DNA from 4 places in the uncultured Zoogloea sp. genome. Region 3 is predicted to be linked to each of the others. Evidence: predicted binding sites of a transcription regulator. Region 3 holds the regulator's gene; each other region holds the start of a gene.
The links. The regulator FliA, encoded in region 3, starts transcription of late flagellar genes. The targets are predictions, from matches to a motif close to CTAAAGTTNNNNNNNNNNNNGCCGNTA.

Region 1 (4,583 bases), on a different contig from region 3:
CCCGCTCTCCCACGGCACCCTCGACCTGTGCCTGCGTGCCCGCGAAGCCGGCAGCAAGATCGTGTGGACGCCCTACTCGATGCTGGTCCACTTCGACGCCATCTCCCTCAAGGCCCGCCAGCGCAAGCCCGACGGCATGCTCGCCGACCTGCTCGGCGCCATGGCCGCCAACGACCGCCTGCTCGAGCGCTGGCTGCCGAAGCTCGCCCACGACCCGGCCTACAACCGCAACCTGAGCCTCGCCGATCCCTTCAAGCCCGAGCACGTGGCCCCCATCGACTGGGACACCCACTTCCACGACCGCCCGCGCATCCTCGGCGTGCCGCTCACCGGCGGCGCCGGCGAATACCGCCTGCGCGCCCCGCTGCGCGCCATCGGCCAGGCCGGCCTCGCCCAGACCATGATCTGCGAACCGCCCAAGGCCTTCTCGGTGCGCATCCTGTCGCCCGTCGAGCTGGCCCGCGCCGCGCCGGACGCGATCATCATGCACCAGCCGCTCGACGACCCGCAGACCGACGCCCTCGAAGCCTACAAGCGCTTCATGCCCCAGGTGCGGCGCATCATCACCATCGACGACCTCATCACCGCGCTGCCCAAGAAGAACTCCTTCTACAAGGCCGGCTTCAAGGACGCCCGCCCGCGCCTGCGCCGCACCCTCGGCCTCGCCGACCGGCTGGTGGTCAGCACCCGCCCGCTGGCCGACATCTGCGCCGACATGATCGGCGACATCCGGATCATGCCCAACTGCCTTGAAGGCGCCCTCTGGAACGACGTCGCCCCGCCGCGCCTGCCGCGCAAGAAGCCCCGCGTCGGCTGGGCCGGCGCCCAGCAGCATCTGGGCGATCTGGAACTCATCTACCCGGTGGTCGAAGCCCTGGCCGACGAGGTGGACTGGATCTTCATGGGCATGTGCCCCGAGCCCCTCAAGCCCTTCGTCCGCGAATCCCACGGCTTCGTGCAGGATTTCCGAACCTATCCCCAGGCCCTGGCCCGGCTCGACCTCAACCTGGCCATCGCCCCGCTCGAAATCCACGCCTTCAACGAGTGCAAGAGCAACCTGCGCCTGCTCGAATACGGCGCGATGGGCTGGCCGGTGATCTGCACCGACATCTATCCCTACCAGAACGCCCCGGTCACCCGCCTGCCCAACGAACCCGAAAAGTGGATCAGCACGATCCGCGAACAGCTCGCCGACCCTGCCGCGCTGCAGCACGCCGGGCACCTGCTGCAGGCCTGGGTGCGCGACGGCTACATCCTCGAAAACCACGCCACAAGCTGGTTTGCGGCCTACGGACCCTGAAGGGCATCGCCCCCACCCCAAAAGCATATCGACAACCGGCCGGAAAACCGCGCCGGTTCGTGATTTTTGGTGCTAAAGCTTTGATTTTCTGAGCCGCTATCAAAAGCCAAGCGGTAATCCGCAGAAAAAATGCAAAGCACACAAAAACGAAAATGTCAACATTTCTTCTAAAGTAGCGCCAGCCAACTCCGTTAATGAATTCAACGGCGGTTGCCTTACACACACCGGGCAAGGCGAACCAAAGTTAAGCCTCGTCGCTTATCTTGAACGGAATTAAGGAGAACCAAAATGGCTGCCACTATCAACACCAATGCGATGTCGCTGAATGCGCAACGCAACCTTTCCACGTCCCAGGCCAGCCTGGCGACCTCGGTTCAACGCCTGTCGTCAGGCCTGCGCGTCAATAGCGCAAAGGACGATGCTGCCGGTCTGGCGATTGCCGACCGCATGAACTCCCAGGCCAAGGGCTTCGACGTTGCGATCCGCAACGCCAACGACGGCATCTCGATGGCGCAGACCGCCGAATCGGCGATGCAGGCCGTCACCGACAACCTGCAGCGGATGCGCGAACTGGCCGTCCAGGCTGCCAACGGCACCTACACCTCGGGTGACCAGGCCAACCTCGACACCGAATTCCAGCAGCTGCAACAGGAAATCCAGCGCGTCGTCGGCGGCACCACCTTCAACGGCCAGAACGTGCTCAACCTGTCGTCTGCCGTGACTTTCCAGGTTGGCGCCGGCAATGCCACCACCGACACCATCACAGTCCAGGGCAGCGCGGTTTCCCTGTCCGGCGTGTCCGCCGCCGTATCCGGCGCCGTGACGAGCGTTGGCGCCGCCACCGCAGCGATCGCAAGCATTGACACCCAGCTCAACAACCTGAACACCGCCCGCGCCACCTGGGGTGCCGTTCAGAACCGCTTCAGCTCGGTCGTGCAGACCCTGTCGGTTGCCTCCGAAAACGCCCAGGCGTCCCGCGGCCGGATCATGGATGCCGACTTCGCGAAGGAAACCGCCAACATGACCCGCGCCCAGATCCTCCAGCAGGCAGGCACCGCGATGGTCTCGCAGGCCAACAGCATGCCGAACAACGTGCTGTCCCTGCTCCAGTAACGCGATACAGACGTAACCCTGACGTGCGCGGCCGCCCACAGGGCGGCGGCGCCGCCAGCACAAGGGGGAGATGAGCATGAGCATCCAGCCAGTCGGCACAAGCAGCGCGCAGTATGTGCCACCCGTCAATGCCTCGACGGGCGCCGGCGCCTCCCGTGCAACCGAGAACGCCGCAAGCACCGGTGCGGTTCAGGCATCCCAGAGCACCGCCCAGACCGGCAAGGTCGCGCCCCCGAGCAACGAACAACTCAACCAGGCGGTCAAGCAGATCCAGGACGTCATCAAGCAGACCGCCAACAGCCTGCAGTTCTCCATCGACGAAGACCTGGGCGTCTCCATCGTCAAGGTGGTGGACACCGAGTCCAAAAAGCTCATTCGGCAGATTCCGTCGGAAGAGGTGCTGGCCATCGCCAAGGCGCTCGACAAATTGCAGGGACTGCTCGTCAAGCAGCAGGCCTGATCCGGACACCCCAAGCCGCCAGACCCTCCCCTGGCGCAGATTTGATCCCACCCTCGCGGTGGGATTTTTTTTGCCGCCGCATGCCGGACAGCTGAACCTGGCACAACTAATGCATTCCAACTGACAACACGCGACCACACTCAAGTTTTCCGGGGTGCGGTCGTAATTTCCGTCAATCGCTTCACCGCACCACAAGGGGTCCATCATGGCCACAATCTCATCAGCTGGAGTCGGCTCGGGAATCAACGTCGAATCGCTCGTCAGTTCGCTGATGTCTGTTGAAAAACAGCCCCTTACGAAACTCCAGTCGCGCCAGAGCAGCTACGAATCGAAGATCTCCGCCCTCGGCACGCTCAAGAGCGCCCTGTCCACCCTGCAGACCGCCGCCAAGGCACTGACACCGGCAACCGGCAGCACGGCAACGGCATCTTTGTCCGCCTATAAGGCAACTCTTGCCGATTCGACCATCGCAACGGCAACAACGACCAGCTCGGCCGTTGCCGGCAGCTACTCCCTCGAAGTCACCGCCCTGGCCACCAGCCAGCGCTACGCGCTGGGCAAGACCTTCGCCGCCGGCGACGCGGCGCTCGATTTCGGCACCGACAGCAGCCGCACGCTCACCTTCACCAAGGGCAGCACGACCACCACCGTCACCCTGGAAAGCAGCCAGAACACCCTGGCGGCCGTGCGCGACGCCATCAACAAGGCCGAGCCCGGCGTGAGCGCCTCCATCGTCACCGACACCAGCGGCAAGCAGAACCTGCTGCTCACCGCCACGTCCGGCGGCACCGCCAACGCGGTGACCATCGGCGGCACCGCCACCTTCATCGACGCTGCCGCACCGGGCTCGCCGATCGCCGCCTCCAGCGCCTTCAACCAGACCCTTGCCGCCAGCGACGCGGCGGTGAAGATCCAGGGCGTGTCGATCGCCACCAGCGGCAACTCGATCACCAACGCCATTGACGGGGTGAACCTCGAGCTCACCAAGACCGGCACCACCACCCTCTCCGTCACCCGCGACAACACCGACCTGAAGAGCAAGCTCGACACCTTCATCAACGCCTACAACAGCCTCAACACCTCGCTGAAAAACCTGGGCGCCTACAACGCCAGCACCAAGACGGCTGCCGTGCTCAACGGCGACTCGACCCTGCGCAGCATCCAGTCCCAGGTGCGCAACACCATCGGCAGCGTTCCCGCGTCCCTGAGCGGCGCCACCTACAAGACCCTCAGCGACATCGGCATCGCCTTTCAGACCGACGGCAGCCTGAAGATCGACAGCGCCAAGTTCGACAAGGCGGCCAGCGCCAACTTTTCGGCCACCGCCGCAGTGATCGGCGCCTTCGGCAGCACGATGAAGACGACCACCACCAACCTGCTTGCCAGCAACGGGGTGATCGCCAGCCGCACCGACGGCCTGAACAGCAGCATCAAATCCATGGGCAATCAGATCGACGCCTTCGAGACGCGCCTGACCATGATCGAAAAGACCTACCGCGCCAAGTTCACCGCGCTCGACACCAGCATGACCAGCATGACGACCACCAGCAGTTACCTGTCACAGCAGTTGAGCCTTCTCAGCAGCATGGCCAGCAACTAACCCCGACCGGAGAGCAACTACATGTCGTTTGGACTCGCGGCCCGTCGCGGCGCTGCTGCCTACAGCGCAGTAGGCGTCGAAACCGGCGTTTCCACCGCCGACCCCCACAA
Region 2 (4,583 bases), on a different contig from region 3:
ACGACGCGCTGCATCACCGACGAGGTGTTGGCCACGAACAGATCGAAGCGCGAACCGGCATCGCCATCCTCGTCATCCTGCGCGAGGCCGACAGCCACGTTCTGCTGAGCCTGGGTCGCCGCAAGCAGGCCGTGAAAGCTCCCCATCAGGGTGCCGATGGCAGTGGAGAGCATCTCCTGCACCCGATCCACCTCGCCCTTGATGGCCAGATGCTGGCCACGGAAGGCCTGCGTCGATTCCCGCAGCACGCCTTCGATGGCAACCAGCTCGTCGACCGGAAGGCTGGTTGCGCGCCCGTGGGCTTCCGTCGTCGCAGGTTCGGCCGACACCAGCAGCATCAGCACAACCCACCCGAGCACGAGCAGGCCGGCCCCCGTCAGGGTCGCCACAGCCCCAGCCTGGAAGTAGGTGGTGACACCTACTGTCACGCCCGACCACAGAAGGCCGACGAGTATCGCGGTGGTTCGAGAGGGTTTCATTTTCCTATTGGCAAGAATCAGAAGCAGTCGCGGTCATATCGTCACGAGCACGCTTATTCTTTAGGGCGGCCGGGTAGCCGGATGGCCTGCCCGGCACCAAGGCCGGCGCGGATATCCCCGACGTCGACACCGGTTTCGCTATTCACTTCGAGCTTCTTGTTGCCGCCGCGCAGCGCGGCCTCGGCCTGCTTGTTGAGCACGACGATGCTGATCCGTCGGTTGATCGGGCCGCCCGGGTTGGCGGGATCGAGCGGCAGCGTGTCGGCAAGGCCGACCACCCGGACCATCTTGCCTTCTGCCAGCCCGCCGGCCACCAGCTCCCGTCGCGACGCGTTGGCGCGGTTGGCAGAGAGCTCCCAGTTCGAGAAACCCCGCTCGCCGCCCGCGTAGCGCGTCGAGTCGGTATGCCCCGACAGGCTCACGTTGTTATCCACTCCGTTGAGCGTCGCGCCGATCGAGCGCAGCAGCTCCTGGGTATAGGGCTTTAGCGATGCGCTGGACGAATCGAACATCGGCCGGTTCTGCTCGTCGACAATCTGGATGCGCAGGCCCTCGGTGGTGATGTCCAGCAACAGCTGGTTCTTGAACGGCCGCAGGCTTGGGCTCGCCTCGATGATCGCCTCGATCTGCCCCTTCAGGTCTTCGAGCTTGGCGCGCTCCTTGCGCTCCTCGGCCTTCTTGATCGCCTCCGCGTCGTCGTCGCCCAACGGCTTGGTCGCCCCCTTGGCAGCCTCGATGTTGAGCGATCGCTTACCTTCCACATCGCCCCGCTTCACCTGGCCCACCGAACGCGTCAGATCCTGCCCGCCGCCCGCAATCGGGCTAGTCGCGTCACCCGCGCCCGAACCTCCGCTCATCGCCACCTTGAGGGGCGAATTGAAGAACTCCGCAATCCCCTGCAGGTCGCCCTGGGCTGTGGAGCCGAGCAGCCACATCAGCAGGAAGAAGGCCATCATCGCGGTCACGAAGTCGGCATAGGCGATCTTCCACGCGCCACCGTGGGCACCGCCGCCGCCCTTCTTGATCTTCTTGACGACGATTGGCTGTTGGGTATCGTCACTCATGACATCGATCCGGCAGGCGAGGGAATCCGCGACGCATCACGCCGCATCACCGGGACACGCATCACTTCTTGCTCTTGATCGCTTCTTCAAGCTCGGCAAAGCCTGGCCGATCGGTCGAGAACAGCACCTTGCGCCCGAACTCCACCGCCACCTGGGGCGCGTAGCCGTTCATGCTCGCCAGTAGCACCGCCTTCATGCACTGGTAGATCTTTCCGCCCTCCTCGACCTTCTGCTCCAGCTGGCCGGCTACCGGCGCCACGAAACCATAGGAGATGAGAATACCGAGGAAGGTCCCCACCAGCGCGCCGCCGATCATCTTGCCGAGCACCGCCGGCGGCTGGCCCACCGAGCCCATCACGTTCACCACGCCCATCACCGCCACGACGATACCGAAGGCCGGCACCGCGTCACCCACCTTGGAGACCACGTGGGCCGGCGTATGGGCTTCGTGATGGTGGGTTTCCATCTCGATGTCCATCAGGTTCTCGATCTCGAAGGCGTTGAGGTTGCCGCCAACCATCATCCGCAGGTAGTCGCACAGGAAATCCACCGCGTGGTGGTCGGCCGTGAAGGCCGGATACTTGGAGAGGATCGGGCTGCCTTCGGGGTTCTCGATGTCGCCTTCGATGGACATCAGGCCTTCCTTGCGCACCTTGGCGAGGATCTCGTAGAGCATGCACAGCACATCGGTGTAGAAGGCCTTGTTGTAGGGCGAGCCCTTGAAGATCGTCGGTAGCGCGGCAATGGTGCCCTTGATCGCTTTCGGCCCGTTGCCCGCAACGAAGCCGCCGATGGTCAGACCGACGATCGCGATGTATTCCGTCGGAACCCACAGGGCCGCCAGACTGCCGTGCACGGCGTAAGTACCGAGGGACGCCGCCAGGATGATGACGTAGCCGATGATCAGAAACATCGCCGAAACCTCATTGGGTTGGCAGGCTGGGGGCGCCTGCCGGATCCGTTATTCTTCACCGGCGATATCGGCCCTGCCTGAAGAAACTTGAGCACCTGACGCAAGCCTGTCGTCACCCGAAAGCAGGCAAAAAAATGCCGCCTGATCGAAACCGGCGGCATAACCTCATCGTCAATCGAGAGGGAGGTCAGGGTATGGCAACTTCGTTCGCCTGGGCCCGCCGGGTCTTGCCGGCGCGGGACGGCACGTGGCACAGCCCGCAGACGTAATCGTGGGTCGGGTCGAAACCGTGGGAGACAAAATGTCCGCCGCAGCAGGTGCAACGGGCCAGTTGCAGCAGCTTGGCGTCAAAGAAACGGATCAGCGTCCAGGCCCGGGTGAGCGACAGCACCTGCTCCATCTCGAAGGATTCGATGTGCTCGTTGTACAGCCGGTAAGCCTGGATGATGGCGTCCAGCCCTTCGAGGTGCGCGTTGGTCTGGACGAAACGGTACAGGGCCATGAACAGTGAGGCATGGATGTTCGGCTGCCACGACATGAACCAGTCAGTCGAAAACGGCAGCATGCCCTTCGGGGGCGAGACGCCCTTTACTTCCTTGTAGAGCTTGAGCAGACGTTCCCGGCTCAGGGCGGTCTCGGCTTCAAGCATCTGCATGCGCGCACCCAGACGGATCAGCTCGACCGCCTTCTGGATGTCCTGCGCTTCCTGCAGCACGCTCTTGTTTCGCACGATGGTCTCCCTCAGCCGCGGGCCGGATCAGGCCAGATGGGCGACAGGCCGCCCGGCTGCGAGGATCGCCGCGTGCAGATGCGCCGCACCGCGCTCGCGGCCATGGGACGACAGCAGATCGACCAGCATGGTGTCGTTGAAGCGGAACTGACAGAGCAGCATGTTCGAATTAGCCATCCGCAGCACCTGGGCGGAACTCAACCCTTCCAGCACTTCAGCCACTTCTTCGCCGATTCCCAGGCGGTAGATGGCGGCAGCGCGGTCGGCGCGCAGCATCTGCTGAGCAAGCATCAGATAGGCCAGATTCAGTTCCCGAATCTCGTCATGCATCGTGTTTGTGTTCATCTTTATCTCCTCGACAGACCTGTCGTTATCTGCGGCAAATTCTGCCGTTCACCGGCAACTCTCGCCATGCGAGGGCTTCGGAAAATCACGTAGGAGCAAACACGTAAACGCAAGTAAGAAAATGGCCTACGCATACACCCAAATTGGGCAATTGCGTAGGCCATTTTGACCTGCGTACAAGGCACGCGACGGCTTTCACCATCGGCGCCAGACGATCCTAGCGGGGTGGGATCAGCGGCCCCGGGCGCAGGGACTGGGCGGTCATGATGCGGTTGCGCCCCTTGTTCTTGGCCAGGTAGAGCGCCTGGTCAGCACGCTTCACCAGCGCGTCGGGGTCGGTCATCACCGTGTCGCGGGTCGCCACGCCGATGCTCACCGACATCGTGAGGGGCTGGCCGGAAACCGTGAGCGGCGCGCTCTCGACGGCAAAGCGCACCCGCTCCGCACAGGCCAGCGCCGCGTCCAGCCCGGTGTCCGGGCAGATCACCAGGAACTCGTCGCCCCCGGTGCGGGCCACGATGTCCTGGGCCCGCAGCGCGCCCTTGATCGACGTCGCCACCTGCCGCAGCACCGCATCCCCCACGTCGTGGCCGTGGGAATCGTTGTAGGTCTTGAACTGATCCACGTCGATGACCATCCCCGACAGCGGGCGGCGGGTGCGCGACGACACCGACCACTCCTGCTGCATCCGCTCGATGGCGTAGCGGCGGTTGGGGAAGCCGGTCAGCGAATCGGTCAGCGCCACTTCCTGCAGGCGCCGGTTGGATACGGCCAGCTCGGCGGCAAAGCGGCGAATCTCCTCCCGGTCACGATCGAGCTCCTGTTGCAGCCGGATCACCCGCTGGCCCGCACGTAGCCGCGCGGCGAGCACCCGCGGGTTGATCGGCTTGTTCATGAAGTCATCGACGCCGTTTTCGAAGGCCTCGATCAGCCGGTCATCGTCGTCGAGGCTGGTCATGATCAGCATGTAGATGCTGCGGCCTATCTTCGTCTGGCGCAGCGCCCGGGTCAGCTCGAGGCCGCTCATCTCGGGCATGATCCAGTCGACGATC
Region 3 (4,583 bases):
CCCTCACCGCCCTCACCGAAGGGGCCCGCCGGGTGGTGGCCATCGACGAACACGCGCCCGACCGCGGCTCCCTGCTGGCGGCCTTCGGCTACCCCGACGGCGGCGACCTGCTGGGCGCCCTGCAAGGGCAGCACGACGTGACCGAGACCATGCGCGAAGTGGCCGACGGGCTGTGGGTCGTGCCCGCTGCCGCCACCGTGCTGGCCGTGCCGCTCCTCGACGAAACCCAGCACGCCCGCCTCGAAGCCGGCATCGCCGAACTCCAGCGCCGTGCCGACCTGCTGGCGATCCACACCGTCGGCGACGTGCGCAGCCTCACTCCCTTCGCCCGCGCTGCCGGCCGTCGCCTGCTGGTGGTGGAGGCGAGCGGTGTGGGTGCTCGCGGTGCCTGCCAGTGGATCAAGGGCCTCGCCGCTGCCGGCGCCGGATCACTGGAGATCGCCGTCAGCGGCGCCCGCGACCGGGCCGACGCCACCGCGCTCTTCGCCAGCCTCAACGACTTCACCGCCCGTCACGTGGGGCTGCCCCTGGTGTGGCGCGGCGAGGTGGAGCGCGACCCCCTGGCCGACGCCATGACCACGCCCCTCGGTGCCCGTCATCCGGCCGAGGGTGCCCAGGCCTTCATCCGCCGTCTGCGCGCCTGGTCGTCCCAGGCCGGCGTGGCTGGTTGAAATCGGCAAAAAGTGAAATTGTGAAATCTTGTGTCGTCGGCTGCATGAAAGCCTATCGTTGCCGATGAGTAGTGTGAGCGCCGCGCGACTCCAAAACCCGACCAGAAAGCAGACGAAAGATGTACACCGCTTCCGGCACCCTCGATAAAGAGCAACTCGTCGTCCAGTACGCGCCGCTGGTCAAGCGCATTGCCTATCACCTGATGGCCAAGCTGCCGGCCAGCGTGCAGGTGGAAGACATCATCCAGAACGGCATGCTGGGCCTGCTCGACGCCATCAACCGCTACGAAGAAGGCCTCGGCGCGCAGTTCGAGACCTACGCGGTGCAGCGCATCCGCGGCTCGATGCTCGACGGCCTGCGCGAGAACGACTGGCTGCCGCGCAGCCTGCGCCGGGACATGCGGCGCATCGAGGCGGCGGTGCATCAGCTCGAACAGGCCAACGGGCGGCATCCGACCGAGGCCGAGCTGGCCGATTCCCTTGGCGTGCCCCTGGCCGAATACCAGCACATGCTGCAGGAGGCTCGTGGCTACCAGCTGGTGTACTTCGAGGATTTCAGCGGCGAGGGCGACGACGACTACCTCGAACGCCACATCACCCTCGAGGGCAATGACCCGCTCACGCTGCTCCTCGACAGCAACATGCGCGACGTGCTGATCAAGGCCATCGACGACCTGCCCGAGCGGGAGAAGACCGTGATGGGCCTCTACTACGAACAGGACATGAACCTGCGGGAAATCGGCGAGGTGCTCGGCGTCTCCGAATCCCGCGTGTGCCAGCTCCACAGCCAGGCCATCGCCCGCCTGCGCTCGCGCATCTCCGGCGCGATCCAGACGGCGCCCAAGGCCAAGGGTGAGGGCCGCGGCCGCGGCCGTCGCCCGGCCGCCGGCTGAACCGGGCCCGGGGCGTTTCCATGGACAGCATCAGCCTGATCGGCATCACCCTCGCGCTGGCCGCGATCCTCGTCGGGCAGGTGCTCGAGGGTGGTCACGTCGGCTCGTTGATCCAGCCGACGGCCTTCCTCATCGTCATCGGCGGCACCCTCGGCGCGGTGATGCTGCAAAGCTCGCTCAAGGTCTTCCGGCTGGGCATGCAGATGGTCCGCTGGGTCTTCGTGCCGCCCAGGCTGGATCACGATGCGCTGATCGCCGAGGTGGTCCGCTGGAGCAACGTGGCCCGCAAGGAAGGCCTGCTGGCCCTCGAAAGCCAGATCCCCGCCATCGACGATCCGTTCATCCAGAAGGGCCTTCAGCTGCTGGTGGATGGCGTCGAACCCGATCGCCTGCGCGAGGTGCTCGAGGTCGAGATCGACACCTGGGAAGGCCAGATGAAGCTGGGCGCCAAGATCTGGGAAGCCGCCGGCGGCTACGCGCCGACCATCGGCATCCTGGGCGCGGTGATGGGCCTCATCCACGTGATGGAAAACCTCTCGGATCCCTCCAAGCTCGGCTCCGGCATCGCGGTGGCCTTTGTGGCGACCATCTACGGCGTCGGCTCGGCCAACCTGATCTTCCTGCCTGTCTCGAAGAAGCTGCTCGGCGTGATCGGCACCCTCACCTCAATGCGCGAGATGCTGGTGGATGGCCTGGTCGGCATTGCCAACGGCGACAACCCGCGCATCATCGAGAGCCGCCTCAAGGGCTACGCGGGGTAGGCCATGGCGCGGCGCCGCAAGCACGAGGACGAGCACGAGAACCACGAGCGCTGGCTCGTCTCCTACGCCGACTTCATCACCCTGCTGTTTGCCTTCTTCGTGGTGATGTATTCGCTCTCGTCCATCAACGAGGGCAAGTACCGGATCATGTCCGATTCGGTGGTGAACGCCTTCCGCAAGCTCGGCGTGCAGTCCAACAACGCCCAGATGTCGTCCGCCCCGATTCCGTCGATCCGCCCAAGCAGTCCGCCGCCCAGCCCCGAAGTGGAAGAGGCGCGCAAGGCCAAGGCCGAGCGGGTCAAGAACATGGCCGAGGAGATCCGCAAGGTGCTCGCCCCACTGGTGGCCGATGGCCAGGTGCGGGTGACCGAGGGCGCCTTCGGCATCACCGTCGAGATCAACGCCAGCGTGCTGTTCAACCCCGGCGAGGCCCAGCTCGGTCGCGATGCCGTCACGGCCCTGCGGGCGGTGGGGCAGGTGGTGGCGCCGGCTGAGTTTCCGATCACCGTCGAAGGTCACACCGATACGATTCCCATCGCCACCGCGGCTTTCCCCTCCAACTGGGAGCTCTCGGCCGTGCGGGCGTCGAGCGTGGTGCGACTGTTTGTGGAAAGCGGCGTACGGCCAGCGCGGCTGACGGCTGCCGGATACGGCGACCAGCGTCCGGTGGCCGACAACCTCACGCCCGAGGGGCGGGCCCGCAACCGGCGGGTGACGATCCTGATCGAATCGCGGGTGGTCGAGCCTGAGGTGCAGCCGAAGGTGAGGGCGTCCGGCATCGCCGATTCGATCCTGCCATCCGATGCGGCACCGCCGGTGCCGGTTGCGCCCGAGGCCGAAGCAAAGCCCCAGCCGGCGCAGTAGGGCTAGGCTCCGCGTCTTGCCGCGCCTGGACGCAACAACGCCGGGCGGCGATCAAACCCGAGGCTGGATGAAATTGCTGAAGACGATCCGCCGGGCGGATCAGACCGAACCGAAGTGGCGGCTGCCGGCAGTGGGGCGGGACTGACCGTCCGGGCCGTAGATCTGCGGGTGTTCCGCGGCGGCGAGGAGGGTCGTGAGGGCCTGCTGGTTGTTCTGCAGGCGCTGGGTGATCAGCTGGCCATTGACCCGGTTGCGTTCCTTGGCTTCTTCGGCCAGGGCAACCACGTCTTCCCAGGCAGTGAGGGCCTCGGGATTGCTGGCGAGCACGATGCGGATGTTCTCGTTCGTGACCTTCGCGCCGAGGCGGGCAAACATCACCACCCGGTCGTCGGACAGGCGCTGGAGGGCGCGGTAGAGCGCGGTCTTTTCTTCGGCAAGCAGAGCGAGTGCGTCAATCTGGCTGTGCACCAGCAAGGCCTCTTCCCGCTCAAGCAGGGCGACGAAGCCGCGCATGCCGCGGCGCTCGTCCTGGATGAGCTGGGCAAGGCGAGCGTGGAAGCCGGGATCGACGGCCATGCCCGCTTACGCCTTGGCGGTTTGTGCGTTCAGCATCTGACGCACGCTGTCGATGAGGCCGTCGGCCACCTTTTCGGTGTCCACCTTGAAGCGCCCTTCGCTCATCGCCTGTTTGATCTCGTCCACCTTCGCGCTATCCACCACGGGGGTGTTGGCGATGGTTTCTTCCATCTGCTGCAGGCGTGCAGAGAGGGACGACAGTTCGACCCGTTCGCCACCCGCGGAATCCTGAGTCTTCGGTGATTCCTTGGCAGCACGTGCGCGGCCTTCGCCGGACGGCAGATTGCTGGTCGCTTTGACAGAGTTATCGATCTTCACGGCATTGCCCTTTCATCCATAAGTCGACTGGGTATACGACTCGTGGAGATGAAACTTTAACCCATTGGAGTCCTTCGGGATGGGTGCGGTTTCATGGCAGCGTGATTTCGACTACGCCTCCGCTGCGGGCGATGCCCCGCACGACCTGCCCGTTCGACAGGCGCACCTGGGCGGCCTGGCCGTTGGCGGCCGAACTGAGGGCCACGCCGTCGTTGGCCACCTGGAATCCGGCACCGCCGGAGACGACCTTGACCGGCTGGCCCTGCATTACCGCCGGCTGCTGGCGCAGGTGGCTGGCGGTCAGCGGACGCCCCGCGCCGAGGCTGATCCGCGCCGCCTGGCCGATGGCCTGGGTCGGGTCGGTGATCACGTCGGCGGCCATCGCGGTGAGTTCGCCCGATTCGACGCGCAGGTCGCCCGGGCTGACGATCTGGCCGGCAGCCAGCGGCCCGTTGGTGACCACGTAAGGGCCCTTCACGCGCACGTCGGCCGGCACCCAC
Region 4 (4,583 bases), on a different contig from region 3:
CCACCTGCTCCTGGTTCGATACCACGTCGTCCCGACCGACTGCGCTGATCACCGGGCCATTCATCAGACCTTCCGGTGCCTCGGCCTTGCGTTCGGCGGGCATTGCCTCGATGAGCACCTGCAGCAGCTGCTGCTCCAGTCCCTGGGCGAGGTCCACGACCTTCTTGATGACCTGGCCGGTGAGATCCTGGAAATCCTGGGCCATCATGATTTCCATCAGCTGGGCGTTGGTTTCGCGGGTGCCGCTGACCACGCTGCCGAGGAAATCGCGGGTTTCTCCAGCCAGGGCACGGAACTCGTCGGCGCTCATCTGCCGGGCGTAGAGGCGGTCCCAGCGGGCGCGCAGGGTTTCGGCATCGGCGTGCACCTTGTCCTGGATCGGCTTGGCGATGTCGGTGGCGTTGAGCACCTTGCTCGCAGCCTGCTCGGTCATCTCGGCGATGTAGGCCAGGCGCTGGCGGGCATCGGGAATGGCGTGGGCGGCTTCCTGCAGACTGCGGTCGTAGCCCAGTTCGCGCAAGGTATCGTGGAGCTGACGGGTCATCACGCCGATCCGGTTGAATACGTTGTCGCAGCTGTGGGGACGGGCCTCACCGGCGGCAGGCGCGTCGTGGTCGTGTTCGGCGGTGTATTCCTCCGCCACGGTATCGAACAGCGCCTGCAGGTCGTCGTCGTCACCACCCGCGACGCTGGCGCTGGCGGCAGAACTGGCGACCACTTCGAGGCGCGGCTGGGCGCTCGCGGCGGAGGGTGTTCCGGAGATGCTGTCGAACAGCGCCTGCAGATCGTCGCTGTCGCCGGATTCGTCAAATTTGAGACGTTTTGCCATGATGGAACTCCGTGCTGTCGAGGGCCGTCAAGCTGCCTTCTTGCCCATCTTCTCGAAGATCTTCTCGAGCTTTTCGGAAAGGGTTGCCGCCGTGAAGGGCTTGACGATGTACCCGCTGGCACCGGCCTGGGCCGCCGCGATGATGTTTTCCTTCTTCGCTTCGGCGGTGATCATCAGCACCGGCAGGTGCTTCAGGGCCGGCGTGGCACGGATGTTCTGCAGCAAGGTGAGGCCGTCCATGTTGGGCATGTTCCAGTCCGTCACCACGAAATCGAAGGGCAGCGAGTTGAGCTTCTGCAGCGCGATCTGCCCGTCCTCGGCCTCGTCCACGTTGGTGAAACCGAGCTCCTTGAGCAGGTTGCGGACGATGCGCCGCATGGTGGAAAAGTCATCGACTACGAGAAATTTCATCTTGGGGTCCGACATGTTGTTGATCTCCGTTCAGTCCCGGCAGGAACGCATCAGCAGGGGGCGCAGGGTTTCAGCCAGGACGTCGGCGTCGAACTTGGCGACGTAGGAATCGACACCGACACTCTTGCCCATCGCCCGATTGGCTTCGGACGACAGGGACGAGTGCATGACAACCGGAATGCCTTCGAAGCGGGCATCCGATTTGATGTTGCGGGTGAGCACGTAGCCGTCCATCTCGGGCATCTCGGCGTCCACCAGGATCAGATTGACCTCCTCGCGCAGGTCGATGCCGCGCTGCTGGGCGTGGCTCGCCATGCCTTCGAGACGGGTCCAGGCTTCCAGCCCGTTGAGGGCGTGCTTGTGACGCACCCCCAGCTTGTCGAGGGTTTCGGCGATCTTCTTGCGGGCCACCGCGGAGTCATCCACGAAGAAGATGTTCACGTCGTGGGCACCTTCGAGGGGATGGATCTGGCCGACCACGGCCTCGCCGAAGGTGCTTGCCAGGATGGTTTCCACATCGAGGATGGACACCAGCTTGCCGTCCTGCAGCTCGGTGATGGCGGTGATGAAGTGATGGCCGCTGGAGGTGACGTTGTCCGGCGCGCGGACCTTGTCCCATTCGACGCGGATGATGCGATCCACCTCGTGCACCAGGAAGCCCAGGGTGCGCTTGCTGTATTCGGTGACCATCATCGAGCCGCCCAGGGGCTCGCCCGGCACGGCAATGTCCATCACCTTGGCGAGGGCCAGCACGGGGATCACGTTGCCCCGCAGCGAGATCAGCCCTTCCACGCCGGCCGGCATGTTGGGGGCCTTGGTGATGAAGGGCGCCCGGGACACCTCGCGGACCTTGAACACGTTGATCCCGAAAATCTCCTGGGTTCCCAGCGAGAACAGCAGGATTTCCATGCGGTTCGAACCCGCCAGCTTGGTCCTGGCGTCCACCGACTCCAGCAACCCGCGATCGACACGATCCATGTTCATCTCGCTCCTCTTTCGCTCACGCGGCCTTGGCCGCACTGTGCTGCGTGATCAGGCGGCGCAGGACCTCCGCCAGCCGCTGCGGTTCGAATTTGGCCACGTATTCATCCACCCCGACCGAACGGCCGAGCTGCTGGTTGGACATGCCCGACAGGGACGAATGCATGATGACCGGCACGCCTTCAAAGCGTGGATCGGTCTTGATCCGCTTGGTGAGGATGTAGCCGTCCATCTCGGGCATCTCCACATCGGTGAGGATCAGGGCCAGCATGTCCTTGACCTTGCGCCCGCTGCTGCTGGCGTAGGAGGCGAGTTTCTCAAGCTCATCCCACGCCTGACGGCCATTGACCGAACCCACGTAGCGCACGCCAAGAGCGTCGAGAGTCCGCTCGATCTGCTTGCGGGCCACCGACGAGTCATCTGCAAAATAGACCGTGACCGGCTCGTCCGCCACGATCGGTTCGATGCCCTTGAACAGGAACTCGTCGTCGTAGCGGGTGGTCTCGGAGAGCACCTTCTCCACATCCAGCAGCATCACCAGCTTGGGGCCAGGCAGCTCGGTCACCGCGGTGACCAGCCCGCCCAGGTTGGCGGTGAGCATGTCGGGCGGCACACGCATCTGCGACCAGTCGAGGCGCAGGATGGTATCCACCGCCTCGACCAGGAAGCCCTGGGTGTGCCCGTTGTATTCGGTGACGATCATGATGTCGCGGGGGGTGTCGATGCCCATCCCGGCATACTTGGCCAGGTCAACCACCGGCACCAGCACGCCCCGCAGGCTGACCATCCCTTCGACTGAAGAAGGCATTTCCGGCGCGGCGGTGATCGGCGGGGTGCGCATCACCTCGCGCACTTTGAAGACGTTGATACCGAACGTCTCGCGCCGGCCGGTGCGTGAATCCAGGCCAAGGGTGAACAGCAGGATTTCCAGCTTGTTGGTGCCCGCCAGCCGGGTACGCGCGTCAATGTTCTTGAGAAGTTCCGACATCACTCGATCTCCGTCGTGGACCGCCTGCCACCCTGATGGGGCAAGCTTCGACTTGAAATAAATATCGGCGGGGTAAGAATAATCTTGAGGCTGGGAAGCGCCTCTTCGAGAGCGGCCGCATCACCCGCGCGCGCCCGCAGGACGCGTCATGCCGCACCGCGCGTCAGGCCCTGTAACCGATCCGGAAACCGCCCCAGTGGCGGCCGTTCACGTAAATCGGCGCAGAGATGTCGTGCATGATCTCGCCGGTATCCCGGCGGTAGGTCTGGATCAGGAAGGGCATCTGGTTCTTGCCGCACTGCTTGCCCACCGGATCGTCGAAGATCCGCTTGGTCCGGCTGCCCACGATGTCCTTGTTGTAGTCGCCGGTGAGCGGCTGGCAGAAGCGCTTGTTGTGGGTCGGCACATAGCCGTTGCGGTCGGTGCCGATGGCGTAGACCACCTCGCCATTGCCGTCCAGCAGGCGCTCCTGGAGGCTGGGGAAGAGCCGGTCGGTGAGCGCATCGAAGCGGGTGCTGTATTTCTGCGGACGGGTGCTGGGGATCGGCTTGTAGGCTTCGTCGAACAGGTCGGCCTCGCTGATCTGCCCGCTGGCGACCGCCCGCTCGAGCATCTCGCTGATCTGCCGGGATGCATCGCGGACGATGTCGGGCATCTTCTTGTGCACCACCATCGCCTGTTCGCCCGCGGGGCCGAGCTTGAAGACGCGGCGGATCTCCTTCAGGTTCACCGCCAGATCACGCAGGCTGGTGGCCTCGGAGAGGGTTTCCCGCGCGCCTTCCGAGTTGTGGCCGGCCATCTCCATGATCTGCCGCACGTGGCCGGCGATCTGCTCGGCCTCGTGGCTGTGGGTGGTGATGGCGACGGCGATCGCGTCGATCTTCTCCATCGTCTGCAGCGCGCCCTGGTTGATCTGGTCCAGCGAGCTTGCTGCCCGACGGGCCAGGTCGGCCCCGGCGTGGGCCTGCACGCTGCCCACGTCGATGGCTGCGATGGCGCTCTTGGTCTCGGACTGGATCGCCGAGATCATGCCGCCGATCTCCCGGGTCGCCGACGAGGTGCGTTCGGCAAGCTTGCGCACTTCATCGGCCACCACCGCGAAGCCACGCCCCTGCTCGCCGGCCCGGGCGGCTTCGATCGCTGCATTGAGCGCCAGCAGGTTGGTCTGGTCGGCAATCTCGTGGATCACCTTGACGATGCCGCTGATGGCCTCGGAGCGCTCGCCCAGCGAGGCGATCACCCGGGCCGAATCGGCCACCGAGGCGGCGATGCGCTCGATCTCCCGCGAGGCGCTGGTCGCCACCTCGCCGCCTTGCACCGACAGCTCCCGCGCCGCCTGGGCGTTGGCCGCCGTCTGGCTGGCGTGGTCGGCCA

Region 1: the regulator FliA is predicted to act here: its motif matches at 3,013-3,039, upstream of fliD (flagellar filament capping protein FliD).
Region 2: the regulator FliA is predicted to act here: its motif matches at 2,522-2,548, upstream of motA (flagellar motor stator protein MotA).
Region 4: the regulator FliA is predicted to act here: its motif matches at 3,272-3,298, upstream of Q0672_RS13215 (chemotaxis protein).

The regions. Positions count from the first base shown of each region.
Region 1 covers NZ_CALAYQ010000068.1:6,647-11,229, forward strand. Annotated here, with positions in the region: gene Q0672_RS08710 (glycosyltransferase) at 1-1,300, shown strand, start outside; gene Q0672_RS08715 (flagellin) at 1,589-2,413, shown strand; gene Q0672_RS08720 (flagellar protein FlaG) at 2,490-2,873, shown strand; gene fliD (flagellar filament capping protein FliD) at 3,079-4,473, shown strand; gene fliS (flagellar export chaperone FliS) at 4,495-4,583, shown strand, end outside.
Region 2 covers NZ_CALAYQ010000113.1:21,449-26,031, forward strand. Annotated here, with positions in the region: gene Q0672_RS13280 (methyl-accepting chemotaxis protein) at 1-479, opposite strand, end outside; gene motB (flagellar motor protein MotB) at 533-1,543, opposite strand; gene motA (flagellar motor stator protein MotA) at 1,605-2,456, opposite strand; gene flhC (flagellar transcriptional regulator FlhC) at 2,644-3,186, opposite strand; gene flhD (flagellar transcriptional regulator FlhD) at 3,214-3,531, opposite strand; gene Q0672_RS13305 (diguanylate cyclase) at 3,749-4,583, opposite strand, start outside.
Region 3 covers NZ_CALAYQ010000070.1:305-4,887, forward strand. Annotated here, with positions in the region: gene Q0672_RS08860 (flagellar FleN) at 1-671, shown strand, start outside; gene Q0672_RS08865 (RNA polymerase sigma factor FliA) at 791-1,564, shown strand; gene Q0672_RS08870 (flagellar motor protein) at 1,585-2,325, shown strand; gene motD (flagellar motor protein MotD) at 2,329-3,189, shown strand; gene Q0672_RS08880 (flagella synthesis protein FlgN) at 3,289-3,765, opposite strand; gene flgM (flagellar biosynthesis anti-sigma factor FlgM) at 3,772-4,083, opposite strand; gene flgA (flagellar basal body P-ring formation chaperone FlgA) at 4,175-4,583, opposite strand, start outside.
Region 4 covers NZ_CALAYQ010000113.1:1,282-5,864, forward strand. Annotated here, with positions in the region: gene cheZ (protein phosphatase CheZ) at 1-829, opposite strand, end outside; gene cheY (chemotaxis response regulator CheY) at 857-1,255, opposite strand; gene Q0672_RS13210 (chemotaxis protein) at 1,271-2,224, opposite strand; gene Q0672_RS13215 (chemotaxis protein) at 2,241-3,209, opposite strand; gene Q0672_RS13220 (methyl-accepting chemotaxis protein) at 3,373-4,583, opposite strand, start outside.